2 regions of the Nocardiopsis deserti genome follow, and region 2 is predicted to be linked to the other one. Evidence: predicted binding sites of a transcription regulator. Region 2 holds the regulator's gene; the other holds the start of a gene.

Region 1 (15,325 bases), on a different contig from region 2:
CGGTTTCGCGGCCTCGCCAAGCGCCGGGGCCACGGCGGCGTCCCCGGGAACGGGCGGGGACGGCCACTGGACCGCCACCAGTACGGCGGCCGCGACCACCGGCACACACGCCAGGCTGAGCCCGAGCAGCAACGGGCCCCGTGTCCGCGAACCGGACGGTGGGAGCGGGGAGCCGGGCCGTGGCGGCGATGCCTCGGGCGGAGCGCGGTTCGGTTCCGTCGGTCTCCTGTGGTGCGGGGCGGGTCCGGGCTCGTGCACGGGGACCTCCGGCATGGGGGACGGGGCGCACCTGATGGTAGGCGGGCGAAGAACTGGAGGCGGCGGGGAGGGCTCAGGACGGCCGGGCCAGTCCCCGGACCATCACCACGCGAGGGAGCACCCGGATCCCCGCCCGCTCCTCGGCCCGCCAGACCTCCTCCAGCCCCGGGCCCCACTCCGCCCGGGGGAGCACGGCGAACCCGCGGGCGGCGTACCAGGGTCCATTCCACGGCAGGTCGCGGAAGGTGGTGAGTGTGAGGCGGGTGTGACCGGCGGCAGCCGCCTCGGCGCACACCGCCTCCAGCAGGGCACCGCCGATCCCGCGCCTGCCGTGACCGGGGTGCACGGCCAGCTGCTCCAGGTGCGGGCGCCCGTCCACGGTCACGGTCGCGGCCAGGCCGACCACGGGGGCGCCCGTCACCGGGTCGTCGGCCACCAGGACCCGCTCCGCGTGCGCGAGCACCTCCCGGGGGTCGTCTGGGGGCAGGACCACTCCGGCCCCGGCGAACACGGAGTCCGCCGCCAGCGACACCTCCACCACGCGTGGTTCGTCCTCCGGCCGCATCGGTCGGATTCCCTGTGGTCCCACCAGTCCCCCTCATATTCTCCCGACGCGGACGCCATCCTTGCCGGTTACAGCCGCCGCGGCCAGTCGTTTTCGCGTCCGCGGTGACCGGAGAAGGCGCACGGGCCCACCCGTGGAGCGCGGGCTGACGGTGCGCCGTAGGGGGTCGGGACAGAGCGCTCCGCAACGCTCCGCCGCAGGAGCCGGGTCCTCCGCAAAGCGCGACCGTCCGCCCGTGGAGCGCACAGCGGCGGTGCGCCCTACGGGCGCAGGCGCAGTCCCTTCGGGGTCACGTGGAACCCCGCCGCCACCAGTGCGGCGTCCACCGGCGTCGCGAACACCTCCGTTCCGTCGGCGCGCTCCACCGTCAGCGCCCCCGCGCGTCCGTCCCGCACCGCCCCGGCCAGGGCGCGGGCCGCCCGCTCCAGCAGGGCGGGCGGCGAACCGAAGGTCAGCACCGAGCGGCCGCCCCGGCCCACGTACAGGGTCAGCCGCCCCTCGTCGATCACCACCAGGGCGCCCGCCGACCGGCCGGGCCTGGCTTGGGCGTCCCCGGGCCAGGCCAGGTCCGTGCCGAACGGGTTCGCCGGGTCGGTCGCCGCCAGCACCACCGGTTCCGCCGCGCCGCCGGAGACCGCACGCAGCCGGTCCACCGCTCCCGGCAGCGCGAACTGGGCGCCGCCCAGCCCGTCCACGAAGTAGCCGCGGCGCACCCGGCCCGACTCCTCCATCGTCCGCAGCACCCGGTACTCCTCCGGGGAGATCCGCCCGCCCTGGTACCCGCGCACCAGCACGCCCCGGCGCTCCAGCCGCGCCTCCAGCCGGGCCAGGACCCGCCTGGTGGGGTCGCCCTCCCGTTCGGGCAGAGCCCACCACCGCCCCGCGGCCGTGGGCGGTCCCGACCGGGTGGGCAGCACCGGACGCGCCCGCCGCCCCGCACGCGAGGGCGCGCGGCGCGGAGCGGTCCCCGAGCCCAGGACCGCGCGCAGCGGGGCCAGGGTGTCGTTGGTGACGCAGCCCGACCACACCAGCTCCCACAGCGCCGCGACCAGCTCCGTGTCCGTCACGGCCGAGGCGCCCGCCACACGGTCGGCGATGTCGCGGAAGAACAGCGCCCCGACCCCGCGCAGCACCTCCAGCGCCGCGTGGGCCGTGGAGCCCTCCTGCGGCGGCACCGGTTCGGGCAGCAGCAGGGCCGCCTCGTCGGCCGGGGCCAGGCACACCCACCCGTCCTGTCCGGGCAGCCCGCCCGCCCCGGCCCACACGACCTCGCCCGCCTGCGTCAGCTCGTCCAGCCGGTTGGGCGCGTAGTCCTCCACCCGGGAGGGCAGCACCAGCGACTCCAGCGCCGACGCCGCCACCGTCGCGCCGCGCAGCGACTCCACGGCCTCGAACACCGCGTCCGGTCCGCGCCACCGCTCACCCGCGACGGCGCGCTGCCACAGCGGCGCGAACGCGGCCAGGGCGGTCTGCGCGACCGGCTCCACCTCGCTCCGCAGCCGTGCGACCGACCCGCGCCGCAGCCGCCGCAGCACGTCGGCGTCGCACCACTCGGTACCCGTCCCGCCGGGCCGGAACCCGCCCTGGTGGACCCGCCCCTGCCGGGACAGCTCCCGCAGCACGCCCTCCACCACGTCCGCGCCGAGCCCCAGGCGCGCTGCTGCCTCCTCGGAGGAGAACGGCCCGTGCGTGCGCGCGTAGCGCGAGACCAGGTCGCGGGTGGGCGCCTCCACCGCTTCCAGGAGTGACCCGGGCACGGTGGCGGGCGGCCGCGCGCCCAGCGCGTCGCGCAGCCGCGCCGCGTCCTCCACCGCGCACCAGCGCCCGGTGCCCGCCACGGTCATCCGCACCGCCCGCCCCGCGGACTCCAGCTCCTCCAGCCACTCCCGCCGGGCTCCCCGCGCCCCGGCCTCCTCCGCGGTCAGCGGACCCACCTCGCGCAGCAGGTCGGCCGCGCCCTCGGCGTCCCGGGCGCCCGAGCCGGGAGCGGTCCGCTGCAACAGCGCGCCGACCTCCTCCACCACGCGCGGGTCGAGCAGCTCCCGCAGGTCCGCCTCGCCCAGCAGGTCGGCCAGGAGCGAGGCGTCCAGGGTCAGCGCCTGCGCGCGCAGCTCGGCCGCGGGGGCGTCCCCCTCGTACAGGAACGCCGCCGTGTACTCCATCATCAGCGAGCGCGCGAACGGCGACGCGGCCTCGGTGCGCACCTCCACCACCCGTGTCCGGCGGGACCGGACGCCCTCCAGCGCCTCCACCAGGGCGGGCACGTCGAACACGTCCCGCAGGCACTCGCGCACCGCCTCCAGCACGATCGGGAACGACCCGTACCTGCCCGCCACCGACAGCAGGTTGGAGGCCCGCAGCCGCTGCTGCCACAGCGGCATCCGCCGGCCCGGCCGCTGGCGTGGCAGCAGCAGGGCCCGCGCCGCGCACTCGCGGAACCGCGCGGCGAACAGCGCCGAACCGGGCAGCTCCCCGGTGACCGACTCCTCCACCTCCTCGGGGTCCAGCGCCACCAGGTCGGCCAGCTCGCCCGGCCGGTCCCAGCCCCCGGCGTCCGGCAGCCGCAGCACGATCCCGTCGTCGCCGTGGACGACCTGCGCGTCCGCGCCGAACCGGTCCCGCAGCCGCCGGGCCAGGGCCAGCGCCCACGGCGCGTGCACCCGCGCGCCCAGCGGGGAGTGCACGACCGCGCGCCAGTCGCCGACCTGGTCGCGGAAGCGCTCGACGACCACGGTCCGGTCGTCGGGCACGTGTCCGGTGGCCTCCCGCTGCTCGGAGACGTACTCCACCAGGTTGCGCGCGGCCCACGGGTCCAATCCCCTCCCCTCGGCCAGGGCCAGCGCCTCCGCGTGTTCCGCCCCGGCCAGCTCCCGGGTCAGCGCGCCCACCGCCCGGCCCAGCTCCGCGGGCCTTCCCTGCGCGTCGGCCTTCCAGAACGGCATCCGCCCCGGCCGCCCCGGCGCGGGGGAGACCAGCACCCGGTCGGCGGTGATCGCCTCGATCCGCCACGAGGTGGACCCCAGCACGAACACGTCGCCCACCCGCGACTCGTAGACCATCTCCTCGTCCAGTTCGCCGACCCGGGTGGGCGCCCGCCCCGGCGCGGCGGCCCCGTCCCGTCCGGCCAGGTGCACCCCGTACACGCCCCGGTCGGGGATGGTGCCGCCGCTGACCACCGCCAGCCGCTGCGCGCCCGGGCGCGCCCGCAGCACGTCCGCCTCCCGGTCCCACACCAGGCGGGGACGCAGTTCGGCGAACTCGTCCGAGGGGTAGCGGCCCGACAGCATGTCCAGGACCGACTCCAGCACCGTGTCGGCCAGGTCGGCGAAGGGCGCGGCCCGCCGGACCAGGGCGGCCAGTTCGGGCACCGGCCAGTCGTCCATGGCGGCCATCGCCACGACCTGCTGGGACAGCACGTCCAGGGGGTTGCGCGGCATCTCCAGGCGTTCGATGCCGCCCGCGCGCATCTGCCCGACCACCACGGCCGTCGCCAGCAGGTCTCCCCGGAACCGGGGGAGGAACACCCCGCGCGAGGTCTCGCCGACCTGATGCCCCGCCCGGCCGACCCGTTGCAGGCCGCTGGCCACCGACGGCGGCGAGGACACCTGCACCACCAGGTCGACCGCGCCCATGTCCACGCCCAGCTCCAGGCTGGAGGTGGCCACCACGCAGCGCAGCCGCCCCTCCTTCAGTTCGTCCTCGATCAGGGCCCGCTCGGTCTTGGACATCGAGCCGTGGTGGGCGCGGGCGACCACCGGGGGGCCGCCGCGGCTGTGCCCGGACTGGGCGATGACCTGGGCGGGAACCTCCTCCGGCGGCAGGCTCCCGCCGTGCCGCTCGGTGTGCAGGTCGTTGATGCGGGCGCACAGCTTCTCCGCGGTGCGGCGTCCGTTGGTGAACACGATGGTGGAGCGGTGGGACTCCACCAGGTCCAGGACGCGCCGCTCCACGTGCGGCCACAGGGATCCGCCGCCACCGGCGCCTCCGCCACCCTCCGCGCCGTCGGCGGGGCGGGGCGGCGCCGGTTCGCCGGGCTCCTCCATGTCGGGGACGGGCACCACCACGCGCAGGTCCATGCCGGGGGCGCCCGGCGGGGCGACGACGTCGGCGCCGCCGAGGAACCGCGCCACCAGTTCGGGCGGGCGCACGGTCGCCGACAGCCCGATCCGCTGCGCCGGGCGGTCCAGCAGGGCGTCCAGCCGCTCCAGGCTCAGCGCCAGGTGCGCGCCGCGCTTGCTCCCCGCGAGCGCGTGCACCTCGTCGACGATGACCGTGTCCACCCCCGCCAGCCCCTCCCGGGCGCGCGAGGTGAGCACCAGGAACAGCGACTCGGGCGTGGTGATGAGCACGTCCGGCGGTCGGGTGGCGAGCCTGCGCCGTTCGGCGGCGGGTGTGTCGCCGGTGCGCACCCCCACGGTGACCGGGGACAGCGCGTGGCCTCCGGCCTCGGCGGCGGCCGCGATCCCGGCCAGGGGGACGCGCAGGTTGCGCTCCACGTCCACCGCGAGGGCCTTGAGCGGGGACACGTACAGCACCCGGCAGCGGCGGGCGCGGTCCTCGGGGACGGGGGCCGAGGACAGCCGGTCCAGCGACCACAGGAAGGCCGACAGGGTCTTGCCCGAGCCGGTCGGGGCCACCACCAGCGTGTTCCTCCCGTGCTGGACCGACTCCCAGGCCCCGGTCTGTGCGGGGGTGGGACCCGCGGGGAAGGCCTGGCCGAACCAGGCCCGGGTGGCCGGTCCGAAGCGTTCGAGAGGGTGTGGCGCACGGCTCATGCCGCCAGTGTGCCCGCGGGCGGGGACAAAGGGGAGCGGACGCGGCGGACACGGTGATCACCGATACTGGGCCCGATGAGACTCACGGTTTTCTGGAACAACATGTACGAGCAGTTCGGCGAGGTCTACTCACAGAGCGTGGCCCGCGACCACGTCCTGGAGGGGCTCGGATCCCGCACGGTGGAGCAGGCGCTCGCCGACGGGACGGCGCCCAAGGCGGTGTGGCGCGCCGTGTGCGAGGCCTTCGACCTGCCCGCCTCCAGACGCTGATCCGGGAACAGGCGTCCCGCGAGATCACCTTCGTTTCGTACGCCGCATCGAACACAGGTTCGGGTAGTGTGGGTTGTCCACAGGCGGACGTGGGACGTCGCGATTGTCGTACCGACCGCGTAGCGTCGTGCTCACCATGAAGAAAAAGGCATCCACCCAACAACAGGGGTATCCCGTGGCATCTGGAGACCGAGACAAGGCTCTCGAAACAGCGCTCGCCCAGATCGAGCGGCAGTTCGGCAAGGGCTCCATCATGCGCCTGGGCGACGACGACCGCCCGCCGGTGGAGTCGATCCCCACCGGGGCGATCGCCCTCGACGTGGCGCTCGGCATCGGCGGTCTGCCCCGGGGCCGCGTCGTGGAGATCTACGGCCCCGAGTCCAGCGGTAAGACCACCGTCGCCCTGCACGCGGTGGCCAGCGCCCAGCGGATGGGAGGCATCGCGGCCTTCGTCGACGCCGAGCACGCGCTCGACCCCGAGTACGCCAAGAAGATCGGCGTCAACACCGACGACCTGCTGCTCTCGCAGCCGGACACCGGTGAGCAGGCGCTGGAGATCGTCGACATGCTGATCCGCTCCGGCGCGGTCTCCATCATCGTCATCGACTCCGTGGCGGCCCTGGTGCCCCGCGCCGAGATCGAGGGCGAGATGGGCGACAGCCACGTGGGGCTCCAGGCCCGCCTGATGTCCCAGGCGCTGCGCAAGATCGCCGGTGCGCTGCACCAGACCAACACCACCGCGATCTTCATCAACCAGCTGCGCGAGAAGGTCGGCGTCATGTTCGGCTCGCCCGAGACGACGACCGGCGGCAAGGCGCTCAAGTTCTACGCCTCGGTGCGCCTGGACGTGCGCCGCATCGAGACGCTCAAGGACGGCACCGACGCGGTCGGCAACCGCACCCGCGTCAAGGTCGTCAAGAACAAGGTCGCGCCGCCCTTCAAGCAGGCCGAGTTCGACATCCTCTACGGGGTGGGCGTCTCGCGCGAGGGCAGCCTCATCGACCTGGGCGTGGAGCACGGCATCGTCCGCAAGTCGGGCGCCTGGTACACCTACGAGGGCACCCAGCTGGGCCAGGGCAAGGAGAACGCGCGCAACTTCCTGCGCGAGAACGCCGACATGGCCAACGAGGTCGAGAAGAAGATCAAGGAGAAGCTGGGTGTGCCCGTCAAGGGCGACGACAGCGCCTCCGGCCCGGCCACCGACACCGCCGAACCCGCCAAGGCGGGCACGGAGGAGGCCCCGGACACGGCCGCCGCCAAGGCTCCGACCAAGCGCGCCGCGGCCAGGACCCCCAAGGCGCCCGCGGCTGATGCGTGAGGGGAGCCGGTCCCCGGACCGGCACCACCCCGAGGACGACGGCCCCTTCCCGGGCGGGGCGGCCCCGCCCGGGAAGGATCCCGGGGCCGAGGCCCGCGCCCTGGTCCTGCGGATGCTCACCCACTCCCCGCGCACCCGCGCCCAGCTGGAGCGGGCGCTGTACCGCCGGGAGTACGAGGAGGAGGTCGTCACCTCGGTCCTGGACACGTTCGGCGAGGCCGGACTGATCGATGACGCCGCCTTCTCCCAGGCCTGGGTGTCCTCCCGCCACCACGGCAGACGGCTCTCCCGCCGTGCCCTGGCCCAGGAGCTGCGCACCCGCGGCGTGGAGGAGGACACCGTCCGGGAGGCCGTCGGCGAACTCAGCGACCAGGACGAGGAGGAGGCCGCCCGCGACCTCGCCCGCCGCCGCCTGGCCGCGACCCGGGGCAAGGACAAGGAGACGCGGACCCGACGCGCCCTGGGCTTCCTCGCCCGCAAGGGCTACTCCTCGGGCCTGTCCTACCGGGTGGTCCGCGAGGAGCTCGAACGCGAGGGCGTGGAGGCCGAACTCCACGCCCCCGACCCCGACTTCTGAGTCGGCACCGCCGACTCCGCCTCGGGTACCGTCACCGTGGGCTGGGTCCTGACTCCGGCTTCTGAACCGTCACCGCCCGGTGGCCCCGCCGCGGCTCCCGTGTCCCGTTGCGCCCCGCTCCCAGAGATTCCCGAGAGGGTCAGTCGCCGACGTCGGTCGGGCCAGCGGTGGCCTCCGCGGGCTGAGGGGGCCGCCCGTCCTGTCCGTCCTGCCCGGCGTCCCGTGTGAGCGCGGCGGCGGTGTCCACGGTGCCCCCGGACCCCCCGGGGCCCTGCGCACCTGGCTCCCGGGAGTCCTCCGCGGCCGGTTCCGCGCCGTCCTCGGCGGCCACCGTCTCCGGCGGAGCGGTCACCAGCTCCAGCGGTGCCACGTCGGCCTCGAAACCGAACACCCGCGCGTAGAAGGCCAGCTCCGACTCCAGGGAACGGATCCGCGCCTCCTGCCCGGTGAACCCGTGCCCCTCGCCCTCGAACTCCACCAGTGCGTGCGGCGCCCCGCGCCGCCCCAGCGCCGTCGCCATCGCCGTGGCCTGGTCCGGGGTCACGACCCTGTCCTCCAGGCCCTGCACCAGCAGCACCGGCACGTCGATCTCCCCGGCGCGGTTGACCGGAGAGCGTTCCCGGTACCGCTCCGCGAACCCCGGCAGCGTCCCCACCAGGGAGTCCAGGAACCGCGACTCGAAGTCGTGCGTGGTCTCGCTGAACCCCAGCAGGTCGGTGACCCCGAAGAGGGACACCCCGCACGCGAACGTGTCCCCGGTCAGCGCCATCAGCGCCGTGTACCCGCCCGCGCTCGGACCGCGGATCGCCAACCGCCGGGGGTCGGCCACCCCCTGTTCCACCAGGGCCCGGGCCGCGGACACGCAGTCCTCCACGTCCACCACGCCCCACTCCTTGTGCAGGCGCTTGCGGTACGGGCGCCCGTACCCCGTGGAGCCGCCGTAGTTGACGTCCACCACGCCGATCCCCCGGCTGGTGAAGTAGGCCTTGGCCAGGTCGAACTCCCGCGTGCTGACCGACACCGGGCCGCCGTGCGCCCACACCACGTACGGCGCGGGGCCGTCCGCGGGCGCGTCCGGGTGGGTCGGCGGGTACACGTTCGCGTGCACCGGCGCCCCGTACCGGCCCGGCAGCGTCTCCTGCCGGGGGACGGGCAGGTAGGCGGCGTCCGGCAGCTCCTCGGCGGCCCGGCGCAGCACCTCCACGACCCCGGAGACCGGGTCCAGCCGCACCAGGCACGGCGGCTCGGTCGGCGAGGAGGCCACCGCCACCACGGTGAGCCCGTCGGTGTCCAGCATCGACCACGTGGTCAGGCCGGTCGCCACCGGCGTCAGGTCGAGGGTGTCGGGGTCGTAGACACTCGGGGTCATGTCGGCGTGCCCGTGCAGCGCCACGACCCGGCCCGAGTCCAGCACGCAGAACGACCGGTTGCCCAGGCGGCCCGGGGAGGCGTGGAACTCCTCCTCGGCCGGGTACAGCGCCAGTGCCTGCCCGGTTATCCCCGCCTGGTACAGGTTCCACCAGCCCGGCCAGTCCGAGGCCACGTACAGCGTCGCGTCGCCGGCCCAGGTCGGGGAGACCACCGACTCGTCCACACCGCCCTTGAGGGTGTACTCGCCGGTCAGCCCGGTCTCACCCAGGGCGCCCACCCGCAGTTCGCTGCCGTCCCAGGGCATCCTGGGGTGGTTCCACCGCACGTAGGCCAGATGGGCGCCGTCCGGTGACGGGGTGGGGGAGGCGTAGAAGTCCGCGCCCGAGACCAGTTCGCGCACCGCGGAGGGGTCCTGCGCGCCCCGGCCCGACAGCGGCACCGACACGATCGAGCGGTGGACAGCCCCCTCCTCGTGCCTCTCGCGCACGCACAGCACGGCGCGCTTGTCCGCGCTCAGCGCCGGGTCGGCGTAGCGCGAGGCGCCGTCGTCGGGGGTGAGCGGCACCGGCTCCGAGGAGCCGCGTTCCAGCAGGTAGAGACGCTGGTCGGAGGACTGGGAGAACACCACGCCCATGCGGGTGAGGGCCTTGTCGTCGCGGCGCGGGACCGGCAGGTAGGCGCGCCCGCCGTACTCGTGCACCCGGGTCCCCGCGCTCCAGGGCGCGGGCAGCAGCTCGGTCACCGTTCCGTCGGCGTCGCGCCGCATGAGGGTGGTCCGGCCCTCCTCGGGGCGGCCCTCCTCCCACCAGACCTCCGCGCCCGCGACGGACGGGAACGCCATCCGCCGCACTCCTCGGGCGACGTCACCGGCGCTGATGGGCGATGGCCAGGAGCCGTGGGGGCTCGACAGTTCAGACATGTCCGCTCAGGATGGGTCGTGGGTTCGATGCGATGACATGTCGACCTTAGTCGTCGTTCGCCCGCTTGTGCAGTCCCGAAGGACCCTCAGCGCGGCGTCCCCGCGGCCGCGCTCCGAGGGCCGGGACGACGACGGCCCCGTACACGCCGCGGGGCGCGCACGGGGCCGTACCGACCGTGGGGAGGAGGGGTCAGCCCTTCCTGTCCCGCTTGCCGTCCGTGTCGTCGCCGTCGTCGGACTCCGCCGGGCGGGGCCCGTCCAGCGTGTCGGGAAGCGGCTCCTGCACGGTGGGCTCCACCGCCACGGTCCCCGCGGGGCCGTTGGCCTTCAGGCTGTCGCCGCCGGTGCCGCCGCCGGTGCCCGAGGGCCTGACCGGGACGTCCGCGCCGCCCACGGGCTTGGCGGAGGGCCTGCCGCGGCGGGCGTTGCGCCGCTCCAGCCAGATCGCGACCCGGCTCAGCGAGAGGTTGATGGCGATGTAGATGGCCGCGCAGATGATCGCGGCGGGGATCACGTTGCCCTCGCGCGTGGCCAGCAGGGTGAAGCTGCGCAGCATCTCGGGGAAGGCGATGATGTAGCCGAGCGCGGAGTCCTTGAGCAGGACCACGAGCTGCGCCACGATCGCGGGCATCATCGCGGTGATCGCCTGCGGGATGAGGATCATCCGCATGTTCTGGCCCCTGGTCATCCCGATGGCCTGCGCGGCCTCGGACTGGCCCTTGGGCACCGCGAGGATGCCCGCGCGGAAGACCTCCGCCAGCACGGAGCCGTTGTACAGGGTCAGGCCCGTGACGACGGCGGCCAGCGCGGAGACCTGGAAGGTGCCCGGGGGGATGTCGAACAGCTGGTAGGCCACGATGGGCAGCGCCATCGTGAAGAAGATCAGCATCAGCAGCGGGATGCCGCGGAAGAACTCCACGACGGCCCCGGCCGGGACGCGGATCCACCACTGGTCGGACAGGCGGCCGATGCCGAACACCAGACCGAAGACGATGGCCAGGACCGAGGCGGTCAGCGCCGCGGTCAGCGTGTTCTGCAGGCCCGGGAGGACGTAGTCGGTCCAGGTGGCGGGCCGCAGGAACGGCTCCCACTTGTCCGCCGTCCACTCGCCCGCGGGGTTGACCGCCCAGGTGGCCGGGTCGCCCAGCAGCCCCCAGGTGAGCGGGTTGAACAGGGAGAACCCGGTGTTGCGCAGGGTGCCGTTGAACCCCAGGTACAGGATCCCCAGGCCGATCACGGCCAGGAACACGGTGATGACCGTGTAGACGACGTTGCGCCTGCGGGCCTTGGGGCCGGGTGCGTCGAAGAGGACGGAGGTCTGCGCGCTCATCGGACCACCGCCACGCGCTTGGAGAGCCAGCCGAAGAAGTAGCCCGTCGGCAGGGTCAGGATCAGGAAGCCGATCGCGAAGCCGACGAAGGTCGGCAGGACCGGCGCGATGCCCTGGTCGAACATGAGCTTCATCTCCCTGGACGCCTCCTGAACGCCCAGCCCCGCGACGGAGGCGACGGTCGTGTTCTTGATCAGCGCGATGAGCACGCTGCCCAGCGGGCCGACGACGGTGCGCAGCGCCTGCGGGATGACGATCATCCGCAGGTTCTGGGTGAAGGTCAGGCCCAGCGAGCGGGCCGCCTCCACCTGGCCGAGGGGGATCGTGTTGATCCCCGCCCGCAGCGACTCCGAGACGAAGCAGGCGGTGTAGCCGGACAGGCCGATGACGGCCCACCAGAACACGTCCCACGCGACGGTGTCGGACAGGAACAGGCCCAGGGCGCTGTTCAGGCCCAGACCGCAGAAGAGCAGGACCAGGGTCAGGGGCGTGCTGCGGATGCCCTCGACGTAGGCGGTGGCCAGACCGCGCAGGAGCGGGACGGGGGAGACCCGCATGGCCGTGAGCAGGATGCCCAGGACGAAGGAGAAGAGGGCACTGAGGAGGGTGAGCCGGACGGTCCATGAGAAACCGTCGACAACCCTGTCGATATTGCTGAGAAAGGCTTCCATGGGTCCCAGCTGGTCAAGGGCCTCGCGGCGGGGCCGGAGCCGGCCCCGCCGCGAGGCGCACGGTCATAGGGAGGGGGACCTACTGGCAGGCGTCGACCTCGGGAGCGGCCTCCTCGTAGGCGAAGTCGGTCTCGCCGAAGGCGCTCTCCAGGGCCTCGGTCGTGTAGCCCTCATCCCACATCTTCTGGATGGCGGCGTTGACCTCCTCGCACCGCTCCGTGGAGCCGTCGGGCAGGCCCACGCCGTAGCGCTCCTCGCCGAAGGGGTTGTTGACCACGCGGTAGGTGCCGGGGTCCTGCGCGGCGAAGCCCGCGAGGATGGTGTTGTCGGTGGTCACCGCGTCGACGGCGCCGTTGCCCAGCAGCGACAGGCACTCGGAGTAGTTGCCCGCCTCCCGCAGCTCGGCGTCGATGCCCATGTCGTCGACGATGTTGTTGGCCGACCGGGAGCCGGAGGCCGAGCACAGGACCTTGCCCGCGAGGTCCTCGGGGCCCTGGATGTCCTCGTTGTCGGCCTGGACCAGGATGTCCTGCTGGGCGACGTAGTACGGACCGGCGAAGTCGACGACCTCGCGGCGCTCGTCGGTGATCGAGTAGGTGGCGATCACCATGTCGACGGTGCCCTGCTGGAGGAAGGACTCGCGGTTGGCGGAGGCGGCCTCGGTCCACTCGATCTGCTCGGGCTCGTAGCCGAGCTCGCCGGCGATGTAGGTGGCCACGTCCACGTCGAAGCCGACGGGGGCGTCGCCGTCCAGCAGGCCCAGGCCCGGCTGGTCGTACTTGACGCCGATGGTGATGGTCTCGCCGCCACCCTCGCCGCCGCCCTCCTCGCCACCGCTGCCGCCGCCGACGTCGGCGGTGCCGCAGGCGCTGAGGGCGAAGGCCAGGGCCGCGGTGCCGCCCAGGATGGTGCTGATGCGACGAACTCGCATGTGGGGTACCTCTTCCTTGCTTCGTGCGAAGAACGCGGGGGAACCTAGTGGGTCAGGATCTTGGACAGGAAGTCCTGGGCGCGCTCGGACCGGGGGTTGGTGAAGAACTCGTCGGGGGTGTTCTCCTCCACGATCTGTCCGTCGGCCATGAAGACGACCCGGTTGGCCGCGCGGCGCGCGAAGCCCATCTCGTGGGTGACCACGACCATCGTCATGCCCTCGGCGGCGAGGTCGGTCATGACGTCGAGGACCTCCTGGACCATCTCCGGGTCCAGGGCCGAGGTCGGCTCGTCGAAGAGGATCACCTTGGGGTTCATCGCCAGGGCGCGGGCGATCGCCACGCGCTGCTGCTGACCCCCGGAGAGCTGCGCCGGGTACTTGTTGGCCTGGTTGCCGATCTGGACGCGCTCCAGCAGCTCCATGCCGCGGGCGTCGGCCTCGGCCTTGTTCATGCGCAGGACCTTGGTGGGGCCCAGGGTCACGTTCTGGAGCACGGTCTTGTGGGCGAACAGGTTGAACGACTGGAAGACCATGCCCACGTCGCTGCGGAGCCGGGCCAGTCCGCGGCCCTCGGCGGGCAGCGGCTGTCCGTCCAGCGTGATGGTGCCGGCGTCGATCGTCTCCAGGCGGTTGATCGTGCGGCACAGCGTCGACTTGCCGGAACCGGAGGGCCCGATGACGACTACCACCTCGCCGGAGTTAACCGTCAGATCGATGTCGCGGAGCACGTGCAGGTCGCCGAAGTGCTTGTTGACGTTCTCCAGCACGACGAGAGGAGTTGAGGTCATGTTCGGAACCTAATGGGTCCATGTTGCCGTGTCATCACGAAATCGCCGCCCGTCTGCGGAGTAGCAGACTTGTTACGGCGTGATCGGCGAAACTGTTATGGGTTTGGACGGTTAAGTGGCCGTTTGTCGCTCCCTGTCGCGATTCCGTTCTTCAGCGTCTCACATCGGCCGCTCCCGGCCACGCTCCGCCTCCCCGTCCGCCACGGGGTCCGGGGGAAAGCCCCAGGTGGGGTCGTCGGGCCCGTGCGACGGTCTCCGCGCGGTGCGCGGCACCGGATAGCCTGGTTCCGTGAGCCAGAGTCGTACCTACCAAGTGCGGACCTACGGCTGCCAGATGAACGTCCACGACTCCGAGCGCCTCTCCGGTCTGCTGGAGGACGCTGGGTACGCGCGCGCAGCCGAGGACACCACCGCAGACATCGTCGTCTTCAACACCTGTGCGGTCCGGGAGAACGCCGACAACCGCCTGTACGGCAACCTCGGGCACCTGCGCCCGGTCAAGGACGCCAACCCGGGGATGCAGATCGCCGTCGGGGGGTGCCTGGCGCAGAAGGACCGCGGCGAGATCGTGCGCCGCGCGCCCTGGGTCGACGTCGTGTTCGGCACCCACAACATCGGCTCCCTGCCCGCCCTGCTGGAGCGCTCCCGCGTCCAGCGGGAGGCGCAGGTGGAGATCGCCGAGTCCCTGGAGCACTTCCCCTCCACGCTGCCCAGCCGCCGCGAGTCCGCGTACGCGGCGTGGGTGTCGGTCTCCGTCGGCTGCAACAACACCTGCACCTTCTGCATCGTGCCCGCACTGCGCGGCAAGGAGCAGGACCGCCGCCCCGGTGACGTGCTCGCCGAGGTGCGCGCCCTGGTTGACGAGGGCGTCAGCGAGATCACCCTGCTCGGCCAGAACGTCAACGCCTACGGCAGCGGCTTCGGCGACCGGCAGGCCTTCTCCAAGCTGCTGCGCGCCTGCGGCGAGGTCGAGGGGCTGGAGCGGGTGCGCTTCACCTCCCCGCACCCCCGCGACTTCACCGACGACGTCATCGAGGCCATGGCCGAGACCCCCAACGTCATGCCGCAGCTGCACATGCCGCTCCAGTCGGGGTCGAGCCGGGTCCTCAAGGCCATGCGCCGCTCCTACCGTCAGGAGCGCTTCCTCGGCATCGTGGAGAAGGTGCGCGCCGCGATGCCGCACGCCGCGATCACCACCGACATCATCGTGGGCTTCCCCGGCGAGACCGAGGAGGACTTCCAGGAGACGCTGCACGTGGTCCGCGAGGCGCGGTTCTCGATGGCGTTCACCTTCCAGTACTCCAAGCGCCCCGGGACCCCGGCCGCCACCATGGAGGACCAGGTCCCGCCGGAGGTGGTCAAGGACCGGTACCAGCGCCTGGTCGACCTCCAGGACCAGATCTCCTGGGAGGAGAACCAGAAGCTGGTCGGCCGCGAGGTCGAGCTGCTGGTCGCCGAGGGCGAGGGCAGGAAGGACGGCGAGCACCGCCGCCTGTCCGGCCGCGCCCCCGACAACCGCCTGGTGCACTTCGCGGTCGGTGACAGCGACGAC
Region 2 (15,325 bases):
CGCGTCCGGAACCCAGGGCTGCAAACCGGAACGTGACGGGGACGTCCCCCGCGGATCCGGCCCGCGAGGGCCGGATGGCACCGCCGCCGGGCGGCGGATAACGTCGTTGGCGCACGCAGCCACCGGCTCCGGCCGCAGCGAGAGGGGACACCACCGATGCCCGCAGTACCCAGCTCCGTCCTGACCACCGCGGGCCTGATCGGCGGCTACACGGTGGCCCGCGCGACGGGCAGCCGCCCGCTGGGCGGAGCCGTGCTGGCCGCGTTCGGCGCCGCGGCCTTCGAGACCTGGCGCCGCCGCTCGGGGGTGGGCACGGCGGTCGCGCTCACCGGCGTGTACGTGGGCGCGTTCGGGCTGTCCCACCCGCTGGCGAAGAAGGTCGGCGCCTGGCCCGCCGTGCTGGGGGTGACCGCCGCGACCGCCGCGGTCGCGGCCGCCTCGGGGGACTGCGACCGCGGCTGACACGGGACCCGTGCGTCGGGGAGGGGCGCGGATCCGCCCCCTCCCCGGCTCGTCCGTCCGCCGCGGATCAGCTGCAACCGCTGGTGGCCCCGCAGCCCTCACAGGCGTAGCAGCTGCCCGACGGGCGCATCTTGGTACCGCAGGTCACGCACAGCGGCGCGTCCGCCACGAAGCCCTTGCCCTCCATCAGCTCCGCGGTGGAGTGCGCCCGGGTCGGCCGCTCCGCCGCCGCGTGCGGCTCCTCCACCGGGGCCGCCGGAGCCTCCTCTACGGCGTCCGCCCCGCGGGTGGCCGCGGACTGGGCGTAGGACTCCACCTGCGTGGCGACCTGGGCCGGGTCCTCCCCCGCCACCTGCGCCTGGCGCTCGGCGGCCGACAGCACCCCCAGCGCGGCGCGCTCCTCGTAGGGGAGGTGGTCCAGGGCCAGGCGGCGGAAGATGTAGTCCACCACCGACTGGGCCATGCGGATGTCCGGGTCGTCGGTCATGCCCGCCGGGTCGAACCGCATGTTCGTGAACTTGTCCACGTAGGTCTCCAGCGGAACCCCGTACTGGAGGGCGATGGAGATCGCGATGGAGAAGGCGTCCATCACCCCGGCCAGGGTGGACCCCTGCTTGCCGAGCTTCATGAACACCTCGCCCAGGCCGTCGTCCGGGTAGGAGCCCGCGGTGATGTAGCCCTCGGCCCCGCCCACGGAGAACGACGTGGTCTCGCTCGGACGCTTCTTGGGCAGGCGGCGGCGGACCGGCCGGTGCACCTCGACGGTCCGCACCTCGGGTTCGGCCTCCTTCTCCCGCGTCCCGCCGGTGGACAGCGGCTGGCCCACCTTGCAGTTGTCACGGTAGACGGCGAGCGCCTTCAGGCCCATCCGCCAGCCCTCGAAGTAGATGTGCTCGAAGTCCTCGACCGAGGCCTCCTCCGGCACGTTCACCGTCTTGGAGATCGCGCCGGACAGGAAGGGCTGCACCGAGGCCATCATCCGCACGTGGCCCATGGGCCGGATGTAGCGGCGCCCCATCGCGCAGTCGAACACCTCGTAGTGCTCGGTGCGCAGACCGGGCGCGTCCACGACGTGGCCGTTGTCGGAGATGTACTCGACGATGGCCTCGACCTGCTCGTCCTGGTAGCCGAGGTTGCCCAGCGCGCGCGGGATGGCCTGGTTGACGATCTGCATGGAGCCGCCGCCGACCAGCTTCTTGAACTTGACCAGCGAGAAGTCCGGCTCGATGCCGGTGGTGTCGCAGTCGAGCATGAAGCCTATGGTCCCGGTGGGCGCGAGAAGGCTCGCCTGGGCGTTGCGCCAACCGTTGCGCTCGCCGATCCTGAGGCACTCGGCCCACTCACGGGTGGCCGAGGCGTGGATCGGCTCCTCCAGGGTTCCGACGGTGCGCAGGTCGTCGTTGGCGGCGGCGTGCTTGCGCATGACCCGCTTGTGGGCCTGCTCGTTGCGCCGGTAGCCGTCGTAGGGGCCGACCACCCCGGCCAGCTCGGCGCTGCGCCGGTAGGCGGTGCCGGTCATCAGCGAGGTCACCGCGGCGGCGACGGCGCGCCCGCCCTCGGAGTCGTAGGCGTGGCCGGTCGCCATGAGCAGGGCGCCCAGGTTGGCGTAACCGATGCCGAGCTGCCGGTAGGCGCGGGTGGTCTCTCCGATCTTCTCCGTGGGGAAGTCGGCGAAGGTGATGGAGACGTCCATCGCCGTGATGACCAGTTCGGTGAGCGCGGTGAAGCGCTCCACGTCGAAGGCGTCGTCCTCACGCAGGAACTTCAGCAGGTTGATCGAGGCCAGGTTGCAGGACGAATCGTCCAAATGGAGGTATTCCGAGCACGGATTGCTGGCACTGATACGTCCGCTCTCGGGTGTGGTGTGCCAGTCCTGGATCGTGCCGTCGTACTGGATGCCCGGGTCCGCGCACTCCCAGGCGGCCTTGGCCATGCGCTGGAACAGCTCCCTGGCGTCCACCGTGGCGACGACCTCTCCGGTGGTGCGCGAGGTCAGGCCGAAGTCCGAGCCGCTCTCCACGGCGCGCATGAACGCGTCGGAGACCCGCACGGAGTTGTTGGCGTTCTGGTACTGGACGCTGAACATGTCGTCGCCGCCGAGGTCGACGTCGAACCCGGCGTCGCGCAGGGCACGGATCTTGTGCTCCTCGCGGGCCTTGGTCTCGACGAAGTCCTCGATGTCGGGGTGGTCGACGTCCAGCACGACCATCTTGGCGGCCCGGCGGGTGGCGCCGCCGGACTTGATGGTCCCGGCCGAGGCGTCGGCGCCGCGCATGAAGGAGACGGGCCCGGAGGCGGTCCCGCCGGAGGAGAGCAGCTCCTTGCTGGAGCGGATGCGCGACAGGTTCACACCCGCGCCGGACCCGCCCTTGAAGATGATCCCCTCCTCCTTGTACCAGTCCAGGATCGACTCCATGGTGTCGTCCACGGAGAGGATAAAACACGCGCTGACCTGGGCTTTTGCACTCGTACCGACGTTGAACCACACCGGGGAGTTGAAGCTGAACAGCTGGTGGGCGAGGGCGTGCTTGAGCTCGTGGTCGAAGACCTCGGCGTCCTCGGCGGAGGCGAAGTAGCCGTGCTCGCGGCCGGTCTCGGTGTAGACGCCGACGACGCGGTCGATGAGCTGTTTGAGGCTCCACTCGCGCTCGGGGGTGCCGACCGCGCCGCGGAAGTACTTGCTCGCCACGATCTGGGTGGCGTTCATCGACCAGGAGGTGGGGAACTCCACTCCGCGCTGCTCGAAGTTGACCGTGCCGTCGCGCCAGTTGGTCATGACGACGTCGCGGCGCTCCCACTCCAGGGAGTCGTAGGGGTGCGTGCCCGGGGAGGTGAAGACCCGCTTCACCCTGATCCCCTTGCGGCTTCCCTTGCCCTTGCGTCCGGCCGGGCCGCTGGCGGTTTCCGTCATCGCCGGGCCTCCCCTCACTCGTGGGCACGGTCACCGACCGTGCCCGGCGTCCTCTGTACCGGGAGTGGTGTGGCCCCGCGCGCGGTCGGTGTGCGGCCGCGGGGGCGCTATCCCGTGGTGGCGCCGCTCCGGCCGTCGGCCCCGGCGCCCCTGTCGGTCTCGGCCTCGCGGTCCTGGCGCAGGCTGGCGATCTCGGCCTCGAAGTCGGAGAGGCTCTCGAAGCCGCGGTAGACGCTGGCGAAGTGCAGGTAGGCGACCTCGTCCAGGTCACGCATCGGGCCGAGGATGGCCAGGCCGATCTCGTGGGCCGGGACCTCGGCCACGCCGCGGCCGCGGATCTCCTCCTCGACCTGCTGGCCGAGCTTGGCCAGGGCGTCCTCGGAGACGGGACGGCCCTGGCAGGCCCGGCGCACCCCGGCGATGATCTTGGTCCGGCTGAAGGGCTCGGTGACCCCCGAGCGCTTGGCCACCATCAGCAGGACGGTCTCCTGGGTGGTGAACCTGCGCTCGCAGACGGGGCAGGACCGGCGGCGCCGGATGGCCGCGCCGTCGTCGGTGGACCTGCTGTCGATCACCCTGGTGTCCGGATGGCGACAGAACGGACAGTGCACCCTGGTTCACCTGCTTCTCTCACCGAACGACAACGCCTAGGTACCACTAAACCACAACTTCTGGGCAACCACTCCTGTCGCAACACCAGATGTTGTGGTCGAACCTAGACTCCTTCCTGACCCGCCGCAACCCTGGCGCGGGTGTGTTCCGACACGGGCGAGCGACCGCGCGGCGTCGCGACCCGCGGCGGCGGGGTGGGGCGGGGGGATTCGGCGCGGTCGGACTGCTCCGGGGACCCGGCACCGCGGTCAAGGATAGCGTCGCCGACCGGAGCCGCCGCGCCCCCGGCGGCGGGCACCGGAATCCCGGCGCCACCGGGATTTCGGTCGAGCCGACGCCCCAGGATAAGACCCCCGCGCCTGGCCGGAACCGCTGTCGCGGGCACGCGTTCGCACATTCCGGGGACAACAGTGCGTGAACGCGTGTACACACGTAAGTGCAGGCCGGAAATTGACCGCGAATACGCGCGGCGGCAATTTCCCCCGGCCTCGAACGCTTGTTTGATATCACCGTGTGCAACGACTAAAGTTGACCTTGATTTCACACCGGTTTCGCCATCACGTGGACCCCCAGGTCGGCACGGTCGCGGACCGGGGGTGGCCAGTCACACAAGCAGGCCCTGACCGAACCGAATGCCGAGGAGGCCCGGCCGTGCCGGAGGAGAATCCCGGAACCGCAGATACCGCCACCGTTCTCGCACCAGCGGAGAACGCGGGCGGGTCCACGCCCGAAGCCCCCAAACTCACCGCACGCCAGCAGAGCGTGCTGAACTGCATCCAGCGCTATGTCCGGGAACGGGGTTTCCCCCCGTCGATAAGGGAAATCGGGGAAGCGGTCGGCCTGTCCAGCCCGTCCAGCGTGGCGCACCAGCTCAAGGTCCTCCAGCGCAAGGGCTACCTGCACCGTGACCAGAACCGGCCGCGCGCGGTCGAGCTGCGCACGCCCGGGCGCGCCTCCGGGCGGACCCTGGTCCCCGAGGACATCGACCTCTCACGCGCCGCCGCCGTGCCGCTGGTCGGCCGGATCGCCGCCGGCGGTCCGATCCTGGCCGAGGAGTCGGTGGAGGACGTGCTCGCCCTGCCGCGTCAGCTGGTGGGTGAGGGGCGCCTGTTCATGCTCACCGTCGTCGGTGACTCGATGACCGACGCCGCCATCACCGACGGCGACATGGTGGTGGTGCGCCAGCAGCAGGACGCCAACAACGGCGACATCGTGGCGGCGCTGCTCGACGACGAGGCGACCGTCAAGGTGCTGCGCCGCGAGGAGGGCGGCCACGTGTGGCTGATGCCGCGCAACGAGGCCTACGAGCCGATCAACGGCGACGACGCCACCATCCTCGGCAAGGTGGTCGCGGTCATGCGCCGCGTCTGAAGGGCCCGCGTACCCGCGCCTCCGGTCCCTCTCCCCTCGGAGGGATCGGGGGCGCTTCCCCCTGTGGACGACGCGGGGCCGACGGGCGCGGGCCGCTAGTCTGAGGAGGTGTTCACACGTGCCTCCTCCCCCGCCGCCCGCTGGCGTACCGCGTTGGTCGGTGCGGTCAGCGCCGTCCTGTTGTCCACCGCCGCCTGCGCCCCCGCCGACGACGGGGCCGCCGAGGCACCGGGGGTCGGCGGCGTCGAACGCGAGGTGGCCTTCGAGGGCGGCGGGCACCAGGTGTCGGGCACCTTCCGGATGCCCGAGGGCGTCTCCGGCACCGTTCCGGGCGCGCTCATCATCTCCGGCAGCGGTCCCACCGACCGCGACGGCAACAGCTCCGTGCGCCCCAACGCCGGTACCAACCAGAACCTGTCCCGCGTGCTCGCCGACGTCGGGGTGGCCTCGCTGCGCTACGACAAGTACGGCAGCGGTCCGGACTTCGAGACGCCGGGTCCCGGTGAGATCGCACCTGTGGACCCCGTGATCTTCGACGAGCAGGTCGCGGCCGCCTACGAGGAGCTCGTCGCCCAGCCCGAGGTGGACCCCGAGCGGGTGGTCGTCGTCGGGCACAGCGAGGGCGCCCTGTACGCGCTGCGCGCCCACGAGCTCATCGGTGCGGAGCACCCCTCCCCCGCGCTCGTGCTCGCCGCGCCTCCCGGTACGCGCTACCTCGACCTGGTCGACCGCCAGCTCACCGAGCAGATGCGTACCGTCGAGGCCTCGGGCCAGGTGGAGGAGAGGCAGGTGGTCCAGCTGCTCTCCGACGCCCGCGCCGGACGGGCCGCGATCAGGTCCGGGCGTGCGCTCAGCGACGTGGAGATGCCCAGCGGGGGCGTGTTCGGCGTCTACACCCTCGCCAACGAGGACTTCCTGGCCTACATGGACGCCTTCGACCCCGTCGAACTGGCGGAGGACCTGCCCGGGGGGACCCCGGTGCTGGTGCTGTGGGGAGAGGAGGACACGCAGGTCTCCCGGGATGACGTGGACCGGCTGATGACCGGTCTGGAGGGCGCCCGGCGGGTGGACGTCCCCGACACCGACCACGTCTTCCGCCGCTACCTGGACGAGCCCGGGGCCACGGTCCTGGACGAGCAGCGCCCCTTCGCCGAGGAGGTCGCACCCGCGCTGGAGGAGTTCCTGGGCACGGCCTGGTAGCCGCGCCGGGGCCTCACTCGGGAATGGAGTCCGGCAGCGCCTCCGTCACGGACAGCGCGAGCTCCTTGGCGCCCGTGACCATGCGCTCCCGGTCTCCCGGGTTCTGCGCGTCGTAGCTGGCCGCCACGCTGTAACAGGTCTCCAGGTACAGGTTGGACACCCGGGCGCCGACGCAGGCGACCGTGTACGGGTCCTCCTGCACCCAGGCGACCGCCTCCTCGCCGACGCCTTCCAGCTCCTGCGTCTCGTACCGGGAGGTGGTGGTGCGCAGGTTGTCGACGGCCGTCGTGACGCCGCCCGGGTCGGGGGCGGCCACCGCCACCAGCGTCGCGGTGGCCGGGACCCGCTCGCCCGGGCCGCCGGGGGTCGCCCACCGGCACTGCCAGCCCGAGCCGAACGCCTCCTGTACGCTGCCGACCGGCTCCTCGACCTCCAGCTCGTGGCCGGGCACGAGTTCGTCCAGCGTCCCGGTCTCGGCGACGGAGCACTCGGGCGCCGCCCCGAAGGCGCCCGTCTCCGGGTTGTCGCGCGCCACCACGTACCAGATCGCCCCGGCGGCGAGCACGGCCAGCACCAGGACTGCGGCGACCACGGCGACGGTGGCGCAGCCCCGGCTCTGCGGCTGGACGGAGGCCACCACCTCGGGTGCGGGCTGCTGGGGGCGGGGCTGCTGCCACGGGGGGTTGGGGGGCGGCGGATACTGCCCCTGCGGGGCCTGGTGGGGGTGGTAGGTCTGTTGTTGCCCGTGGGGCTGTCGTGCCTGGGGCGGTGGCGGAGGCTGCTGGTGCTCGTGCGCCTGCGAAGGTTCCTGTGGCCCCTGCGGCTGTGGCCCCTCGTGCTCCCACTGGGACTGAGGTTGCGGAGGCTGGTGTGCCTGGGGCTGTTCGGGGTCCCGCGCATCGGGGTGCTGGTCGCTCACAGGGCCTCTCCGAGCTGCACGGCGAACTCCACTGCCAGGTCCCGGGCCTCGCCGAATCCGACCGGCTCGGTGCCGGAGGTCCCGGCGTAGGACACCCGCACCAGCAGGTTGTCGGCGGGGAAGGCCAGCTCCGCGGTGCCGGGCACCTGGCCGCGCCACACCCGGCCCTCCCCTGCGGGCAGCTCCACGGCCTCGCCGCGCGCCGGTACCAGGGCGGTGTAGGCCTCCCGCGCCCGCTGGGCGCCGGTGACCGGCTCCTCGCCCGTGGTGTCGGTGAAACGGGCGGACAGGTCCAGCCGGAGCACCCCCTGTGGCCCGTCGGCCAGGCCGGCGGAGGACCACGAGCACGTGGTGCTGTCGCCGTCCGCCAGGGGACCGTGCTCGGAGGACTCCAGGACCGCGCCCGGCACGAGGCCGGTGACGAGCGCGTCCGAGACCACCGCGCACCCGGGCGCGGCGGCGTGGGCGTCGCCGCTCTCGGGCACGCCCGGGTCGTCCCCGGACAGCCACAGTCCGCCGCCGATCGCCACCGCGGACAGCACCACCGTGCCCGCGCCGATCACGGCCACCCGCGCGAGGGGACCCACCCGGCCACCGCCTCCCTGTCGGTCACCGCGCCGACCGCACACGGGCGGCGGCCGCTGCACGCGGCCGCCGCCTCCGGTGTGCCTGGTCAGCCGACGACGATGTTCACCAGCTTGGGCGCGCGCACGACCACCTTGCGGATCTGCTTGTCGCCGATGAAGCCCTGTGCCTTCTCCGAGGCCAGGGCCAGCCGCTCCAGCTCCGCCGGGTCGATGTCGGGCGCCACGGACAGCTTGTCACGGACCTTGCTCTGCACCTGCACCACGCAGGTCACGGACTCCTGCACCAGCAGGGCCGGGTCGACCACGGGCCAGTTGCCGACGGCGACGCTGCCGGTGCGGCCGAGCTTCTCCCAGCCCTCCTCGGCCACGTAGGGCGCGAACAGGGACAGGGCGACGGCCACGGCCTCGGCGGCCTCGCGGACCGCCGGGTCGGCGGCGCCGGGACCGGAGTCGATGGCCTTGCGGGCGGCCGAGACCAGCTCCATGGTGCGGGCGATGGCCACGTTGAACCGCCGGGACTCGACCAGGGAGGTGATCTGGTCGACGGTGCGGTGGGTGGTGCGGCGCAGGTCGGTGTCACCCCTGGCGGGGTCGGTGCCCGGCGCGCTGGCCGCGCCCGTCTCGCTCATCACCCGGTAGGCGCGGTTGAGGAACTTCTGCGCGGCGACGACGGAGACGTCGGCCCAGTCCACGTCCTCCTCGGGCGGAGAGGCGAAGAGCATGGTCAGCCGGACCGCGTCCACGCCGTAGGCGTCGATCTCCTTGCCCAGGTCCACGCCGTTGCCCAGGGACTTGGACATGGCGCGGCCCTGGTTGATGACCTGGCCCTGGTTGGTCAGGCGGCGGAAGGGCTCGGTGAAGGAGACCATGCCCATGTCGTGCAGAACCTTGGTGAAGAACCGGGCGTACATCAGGTGGAGCGTGGCGTGCTCCTTGCCGCCGATGTAGTGGTCCACCGGCCCCCACTTCTCCACGGCCTCGGTGTCGAAGGGGGCGGTGTCCAGGCGCGGCGAGCAGTAGCGCAGGAAGTACCAGGACGAGTCCACGAAGGTGTCCATGGTGTCGGTGTCGCGCTCGGCGGGGCCGCCGCAGGAGGGGCAGTCGACGTTGACCCACTCGGTGGCCGCGGCCAGGGGCGAGACGCCCTTGGGGGCCAGCTCGGCGCCCTTGAGTTCGGGCAGGGTGACGGGCAGCTGCTCGTCGGGGACGGGCACCTCCCCGCAGGAGGGGCAGTGGATGATCGGGATGGGGGTGCCCCAGTAGCGCTGGCGGGAGAGCAGCCAGTCGCGCAGGCGGTAGTTGATCGTGCCCTGTCCGGTGCCGCGCTCGGCCAGGATCTCGATGATGCGCGCGATGGCCTCGGTCTTGGCCAGGCCGTCCAGCGGGCCGGAGTCGCGCAGGACGCCCTCCCCCGCGGTGGCCGTGCCCGTCTCGACGGGGTCGGGCTCGCCGGTCTCCACCACGACCCGGACCGGCAGGTCGAAGGCCAGGGCGAAGTCCAGGTCGCGCTGGTCGTGCGCGGGCACGGCCATGATGGCGCCGTGGCCGTAGTCGGCCAGGACGTAGTCGGCAGCCCACACGGGCATGCGCTCGCCGTTGACGGGGTTGATCGCGTAGCGGCCCAGGAACACGCCGGTCTTGGGGCGCTCGGTGGCCTGGCGCTCGATGTCGGAGAGCTTGGCGACGTCGGAGCGGTAGGCGTCGAAGGCCTCGCGCTGCTCGGGCGCGCACAGCTCGTCGGCCAGGTCGGCGTCGGCGGCCACGACGAAGAAGGTGGCCCCGTAGAGGGTGTCGGGCCGGGTGGTGAAGACGGTGACGGGCTCGTCGCGGCCCTCGATGGCGAAGTGGACGTCGGCTCCGGTGGAGCGGCCGATCCAGTTGCGCTGCATGGCCAGGATCTCGTCCGGCCAGCGGCCGTCGTCGAGCTGGTCCATGTCGTCCAGCAGGCGCTGGGCGTAGTCGGTGATGCGGAAGTACCACTGGTTGAGGCTGCGCCGCACGACGTCGGCTCCGCAGCGCTCGCACCTGCCCTGCACGACCTGCTCGTTGGCCAGCACGGTCTGGTCCTGGGGGCACCAGTTGACGTGGCCGTCCTTGCGGTAGGCCAGTCCGCGCTCGAAGAAGCGCGTGAACAGCCACTGGTTCCAGCGGTAGTACTCGGGGTCACTGGTGTGCAGGCGGCGCGACCAGTCCACGCTGATGCCGTAGCGCCGGAACGAGGCCGCCTGGGTCTCGATGTTGGCGTAGGTCCACTCGGCGGGGTGGGAGTTGTTCTTGATGGCCGCGTTCTCGGCGGGCAGGCCGAAGGAGTCCCAGCCCACCGGGTGCAGGACGTTGTCGCCGCGTTGGAGGCGGTAGCGGCTGATGACGTCGCCGATGGCGTAGGCCTCCGCGTGGCCCATGTGCAGGTCGCCGGAGGGGTAGGCGAACATGTCGACGATGTAGGAGCGCGGGCGGCTGTCCGCGGGGTCCTCGTCGGCCTGGAACGGAAGCTCGGCGGCCCAGCGCGCCTGCCACTTGTCCTGGAGGGCGCGGGCGTCGTAGGTGTCGCCCGTCGTCTGGTCGCCGTCTACCGCTGTCATCGCCACGTGTTCCTTAGCCGGTTCGGGGTGTACACGACTCAGGTTAGCGGTTGGCGGGTCGGGGCGCGGACGGGTTTTCCCCGCCCCGTGAGGGTGCGCCCGGGGCGCTGGCCCGGGCCCGGATCGGTGCACCCCGCTCTCTGCTCCCCCGTGCGGACGGGCCCGCTGCCGCCGCGTCCCGCGCTCGGCGGCGGGCTCATGGAGGGCGAAGCGGAAGATCGGTGAGATTACGGACTCTCGCCCCCTCCACACCGACCGGCCGGTTTGTTACTCTGCCGTCAAAGTGGCGCAGAACACGCGATGCGGGTCACATCATCCCGAATCGTCGTGCGTTCACTGGACCCATCTGGCTGCGGGAGGCCCCATGCTCAACCTGTCCGTGCTTCTGGAGGACGGCGCCCGGTCGGCTCCGGAGAAGGAGTGCCTGGTCTTCGGCGACCTGCGCCTGAACTACGCGATCACCAACATGATCGCCAACCAGGTGGCCAACCTGCTGGTCGCGCGCGGAATCAGGCCGGGGGACCGGATCGCGTTGGCCAGCCCCAACGTGCCCTACTTCCCCTTCGTGTACTTCGGCGCCCTCAAGGCGGGCGCGGTGGTCGTGCCGCTGAACGTGCTGCTGACCCCGCGCGAGATCGCCTACCACCTGGAGGACTCCGGAGCCAGGGCGCTCTTCGCCTTCACCGGCACCCCGGAGCTCCCGCTGGGCGAGCGCGCCTTCGAGGCCTTCGGCCAGGTGGACTCCTGCGAGTTCTACGTGGACCTGCCCGCCTCCCCGGGTGCCACGGAGTCGACCATCGACGGCGCCGAGACCTTCTGGAAGGCGCTGGAGGGCCAGCCCGGCGAGTTCGAGACGGTGCAGGCCGGTTCCGAAGACACCGCGGTCATCATCTACACCAGCGGCACCACCGGCAAGCCCAAGGGCGCCGAGCTGAGCCACCACAACCTGCTGCTGAACGCGGTCGGCTCCTCCAGACTGGTCGAGCCCCACCCCGACGGCCGCGACGTCGCCCTCGTGGTCCTGCCGCTGTTCCACATCTTCGGCCAGACGGTCATGCTCAACGCGGCCCTGTACCGGCACGGCACGATGGTCCTCATGCCGCGCTTCGACGGCGCCGAGGCGCTCAGACTCATGGAGAAGGAGGGCGTCACCGCCTTCGCGGGCGTGCCCACCATGTACTGGGGGCTGCTGGGCGCCGTCCAGGCCGCCGAGCCCGGCACCTACGACCTGGAGACGATCGCGGGCAACATGGTGGACGCGGTCTCCGGCGGCGCCGCCCTGCCCGGCCAGCTCGCCGAGGACTTCACCAAGACCTTCGGCGTGGGCATCAAGGAGGGCTACGGCCTGTCCGAGACCTCCCCGGTGGTGTCGTTCAACAACCCCAAGGTCAAGGCCAAGACCGGCTCCATCGGGCTGCCGGTGTGGGGGGTGGAGATGAAGCTCATCGACCCCGAGTGGAACGAGGCCGCGGAGGAGGGTGAGATCGCGGTGCGCGGGCACTGCGTGATGAAGGGGTACCACAACCGCCCCGAGGTCAACGCGGAGGTGATCCGCGACGGCTGGTTCCGCACCGGGGACATCGCCCGCCGCGACGAGGAGGGCTTCTACTTCATCGTCGACCGGTCCAAGGACATGATCATCCGCGGCGGCTACAACGTCTACCCGCGTGAGGTCGAGGAGGTCCTGATGACCCACGAGGCGGTCAGCCTGGCCGCGGTCGTGGGCGTGCCCCACGACACCCACGGCGAGGAGGTCAAGGCGTTCGTGATCCCCAAGGAGGGCGCCGAGGTCACCGCCGAGGGGCTCGTCGCGTGGGCCAAGGAGCGCCTGGCCGGGTACAAGTACCCGCGCGAGGTGGAGTTCCGCACCGAGCTGCCGATGACCTCCACCGGTAAGATCCTCAAGCGCGAGCTGCGCGGCTGACTCCCCGCGCGGCGGGGCCGGTCCTGTCCCTCGGGGCCTCCGCTTCGCTTCGGCCCGCCCGTCGCCCGCCACCGCCCGCCGGGGCGCTCCGCGACGGGGCGGGCCGCCACCCTCAACGGCCACTGCGCACAGCACTCTCCTGGTTCGGGCGCCCTGCGGTACGGGAACCGGGTCGCAGCAGGCACAGCGGCGCCTCCGGCGAGACGGCCCGTACCCACCCGTCGCCCACCGCCCTCGACCGACGCCTACGGCGCAGCCTGCTCCCAGTCCCGCCTGCGCCGCCTCCAGAACCCCGCGGACGCCCGAACCCTCCCCCCGAGGACGGGCGGCCCCGCCCTCACCCCTTGACGGCTCCCTGGACGAGCCCGGAGACCAGGAAGCGCTGCACGAGGACGAAGAAGACCATGACCGGGATGGTGATGAGGGTGGAGGCGGCCATCACGTGCCCCCAGTCGTTGGCGTACTGGCCGAAGAACTGGCGCAGGCCGACCGCCACCGTGTAGTTCTCGCTCTGGGTCATGAAGGTCAGCGCCAGCACGAACTCGTTCCACGCCACGATGAACGAGAAGATGGCCGTGGCCACCAGGCCGGGCGCCACCAGCGGGAACAGCACCCGCCAGAACATCTGGCCCCAGGAGGCCCCGTCGATGTAGGCGGCCTCCTCCACCTCCACGGGCACGGCGGCCACGAAGCCGCGCATCATCCACACCGCCAGCGGCAGGGACAGCGCCACGTAGACCACGCCCAGGCCGAGCATGGTGTTGAGCAGCTGGAGGTCGCGCACCTGGAGGAAGAGCGGGATGACCAGCGCCTCCAGCGGCACCATCTGCACGATGAGGATCATCACCAGCACCGCGGTGCGGAAGCGGAACCGGAAGCGGGCCACCGCCACGGCGGCCAGCAGCGACAGCACGCACGCTCCGGCCACGGTGATGCAGGCGACCGTGAGCGAGTTGAGCATGTACTGGCCGAACCTGGCCTCGGTGAGCACGTAGACGAAGTTGTCCAGGGACAGCCCGGCGGGCAGCAGCGCCCCGGCCCCCGAGGTGGCCCGGTCCGAGAACGCGCTGATGAGCATGAAGTAGACGGGGAAGAGCGTGAACAGCAGCAGGACGGCCACCCCGGCGGACTTGGCCAGGAACCGTCCCGTCCGCCGGACGTCACCCCTGCGGCGGGCGTCGCGGACGCGGCCCTCCCAGTCGGTGTCGGCGGCGGGTGCCTCTGTGCGCGTGACCACGGGCGTTCCTTCCTCAGCGGTGACCGGAGGCCTGAATCCGGTTGTTCCGGGCTCGGACGGGGCCGTTAGACTGCTCGACTGTCCGGGGCGGGACGTCCTTCGCACCCCGGCGGCGGAGAAGGAGTGAGGGCCGTGTCGACAGGGTCTCCGGAGACGGTGGCGTAGCGCCGTGCGCGATTCCGCCGGACCCTCCCCCACCGAGGTCGTCATCAGCTGGATCCCCCATGACGCGCGCTTCCGGGACCGCGCCGTCCGGCACGCCCTGCGCGACCCCAGCGGGCGGCTGCTGCACGCCTACGTCGAGAACCTGGTCAACCGGGACAACGACGACGGGCGTCCGCTGGGCGAGTACGACCTGCGAACCATGGGCGCGGTGCGCGAGGACCTCGACCGGCGCTCCCTGGCCTCGGTCGACTGGCGCCGCGTCCGCGACAAGCTGGTGGCGGGGGTCCACGGCCCCGCCAGCTGAGCGGGCCGCGGAGGCCGCCGTGCTCATCGGAGCTCGTCCTCTCGGAAGAGCGCGCGCAGGTAGAACACGGTGATCACCAGGAGCAGCAGGGTGAGCAGCACGGCGATGGCCGAGCCCAGGCCGTAGTCGTTGTGGCCGAAGGAGCGCACGTAGGACCACACGCCCAGGTTGAGCATCTCCGAGCCGCCCACGTCGCCGCCGGGCATGAGGTAGATCTGCGCGAACACCTTGAAGTCCCAGATGGTGGAGAGCACGGTGACCACGGCGAACACCGGGCGCAGCACCGGGAACGTGACGTGCCAGAAGCGCTTCCAGGCACCCGCGCCGTCGATGCGCGCGGCCTCGTGCAGTTCGCCGGGGACCGTGAGCAGTCCGGCCAGGACCGTGACCGCCACGAACGGGAAGCCCCCGTGCACCACGTTGAGCGTGACGATGGCGTAGAAGAACAGCCGGTCGGCGAACCAGTTGTACCCGGAGGGCTCCAGCAGGCCCAGGGAGGTCAGGGCCTGGGAGACGACGCCGCTGTCGACGTCGAAGATCCAGATCCACACGTAGGTGCCGCTGACCGCGGGCATGGCCCAGGCGACCATGATGCAGGAGACCACGATGATCCGGGGCACCGGACGCAGTGTGGCCAGCAGCAGCGCCACCAGCGTGCCCACGACGATGGTGGTGACCACCGCGACCACCGCGAAGGCCACCGTGTTGAGCAGGGCGACCCGCCACAGGTAGGGGTCGGTGAGCAGGGCGGCGTAGTTGGCGAGCCCGATGAAGTCGGACTCGCCCGAGACGAGGTTGCGCAGCTGGTACTCGCGGAAGGACAGCCACACGATCCGGCCGAGCGGGAGCAACAGCAGCAGTCCGATGACCGTCAGCGCGGGGGCGAGCAGCACCCAGGGCAGGAGCGCCCTGCGTCCGCGCTGGCCCAGGAGCGGCGCCCGCCGCGGCCGGGACCGTCGCGGTGACGGCTCGGCGGAGCGGCGGGCCTTCGGCCCCGGTTCGCTGCTGGCGGTGCCCAACCCGACCGGTGTTCGCACGTGTCTACCCCCCG

Evidence for each region. Region 2 encodes LexA, which represses DNA repair genes until DNA is damaged. Its sites were predicted from a motif close to TCGAACANNTGTTCGA; they were not measured.
Region 1: the regulator LexA is predicted to act here: its motif matches at 5,916-5,931, upstream of recA (recombinase RecA).

Annotation. Positions count from the first base shown of each region.
Region 1 covers NZ_ML703348.1:148,562-163,886, reverse strand. Annotated here, with positions in the region: gene FYW99_RS03565 (hypothetical protein) at 1-105, opposite strand, end outside; gene FYW99_RS03560 (GNAT family N-acetyltransferase) at 332-823, opposite strand; gene FYW99_RS03555 (ATP-dependent helicase) at 1,084-5,598, opposite strand; gene FYW99_RS03550 (DUF3046 domain-containing protein) at 5,674-5,868, shown strand; gene recA (recombinase RecA) at 6,044-7,186, shown strand; gene recX (recombination regulator RecX) at 7,179-7,763, shown strand; gene FYW99_RS03535 (S9 family peptidase) at 7,903-10,053, opposite strand; gene FYW99_RS03530 (amino acid ABC transporter permease) at 10,244-11,383, opposite strand; gene FYW99_RS03525 (amino acid ABC transporter permease) at 11,380-12,054, opposite strand; gene FYW99_RS03520 (glutamate ABC transporter substrate-binding protein) at 12,134-12,985, opposite strand; gene FYW99_RS03515 (amino acid ABC transporter ATP-binding protein) at 13,030-13,773, opposite strand; gene miaB (tRNA (N6-isopentenyl adenosine(37)-C2)-methylthiotransferase MiaB) at 14,087-15,325, shown strand, end outside.
Region 2 covers NZ_VWVS01000013.1:62,441-77,765, reverse strand. Annotated here, with positions in the region: gene FYW99_RS17200 (hypothetical protein) at 157-462, shown strand; gene FYW99_RS17195 (vitamin B12-dependent ribonucleotide reductase) at 530-3,373, opposite strand; gene nrdR (transcriptional regulator NrdR) at 3,481-3,984, opposite strand; gene lexA (transcriptional repressor LexA) at 4,637-5,356, shown strand; gene FYW99_RS17180 (alpha/beta hydrolase family protein) at 5,465-6,556, shown strand; gene FYW99_RS17175 (hypothetical protein) at 6,570-7,196, opposite strand; gene FYW99_RS17170 (carbohydrate kinase family protein) at 7,472-8,062, opposite strand; gene leuS (leucine--tRNA ligase) at 8,149-10,644, opposite strand; gene FYW99_RS17160 (long-chain-fatty-acid--CoA ligase) at 11,009-12,568, shown strand; gene FYW99_RS17155 (carbohydrate ABC transporter permease) at 12,906-13,805, opposite strand; gene FYW99_RS17150 (hypothetical protein) at 13,975-14,274, shown strand; gene FYW99_RS17145 (carbohydrate ABC transporter permease) at 14,298-15,203, opposite strand; gene FYW99_RS17140 (sugar ABC transporter substrate-binding protein) at 15,316-15,325, opposite strand, start outside.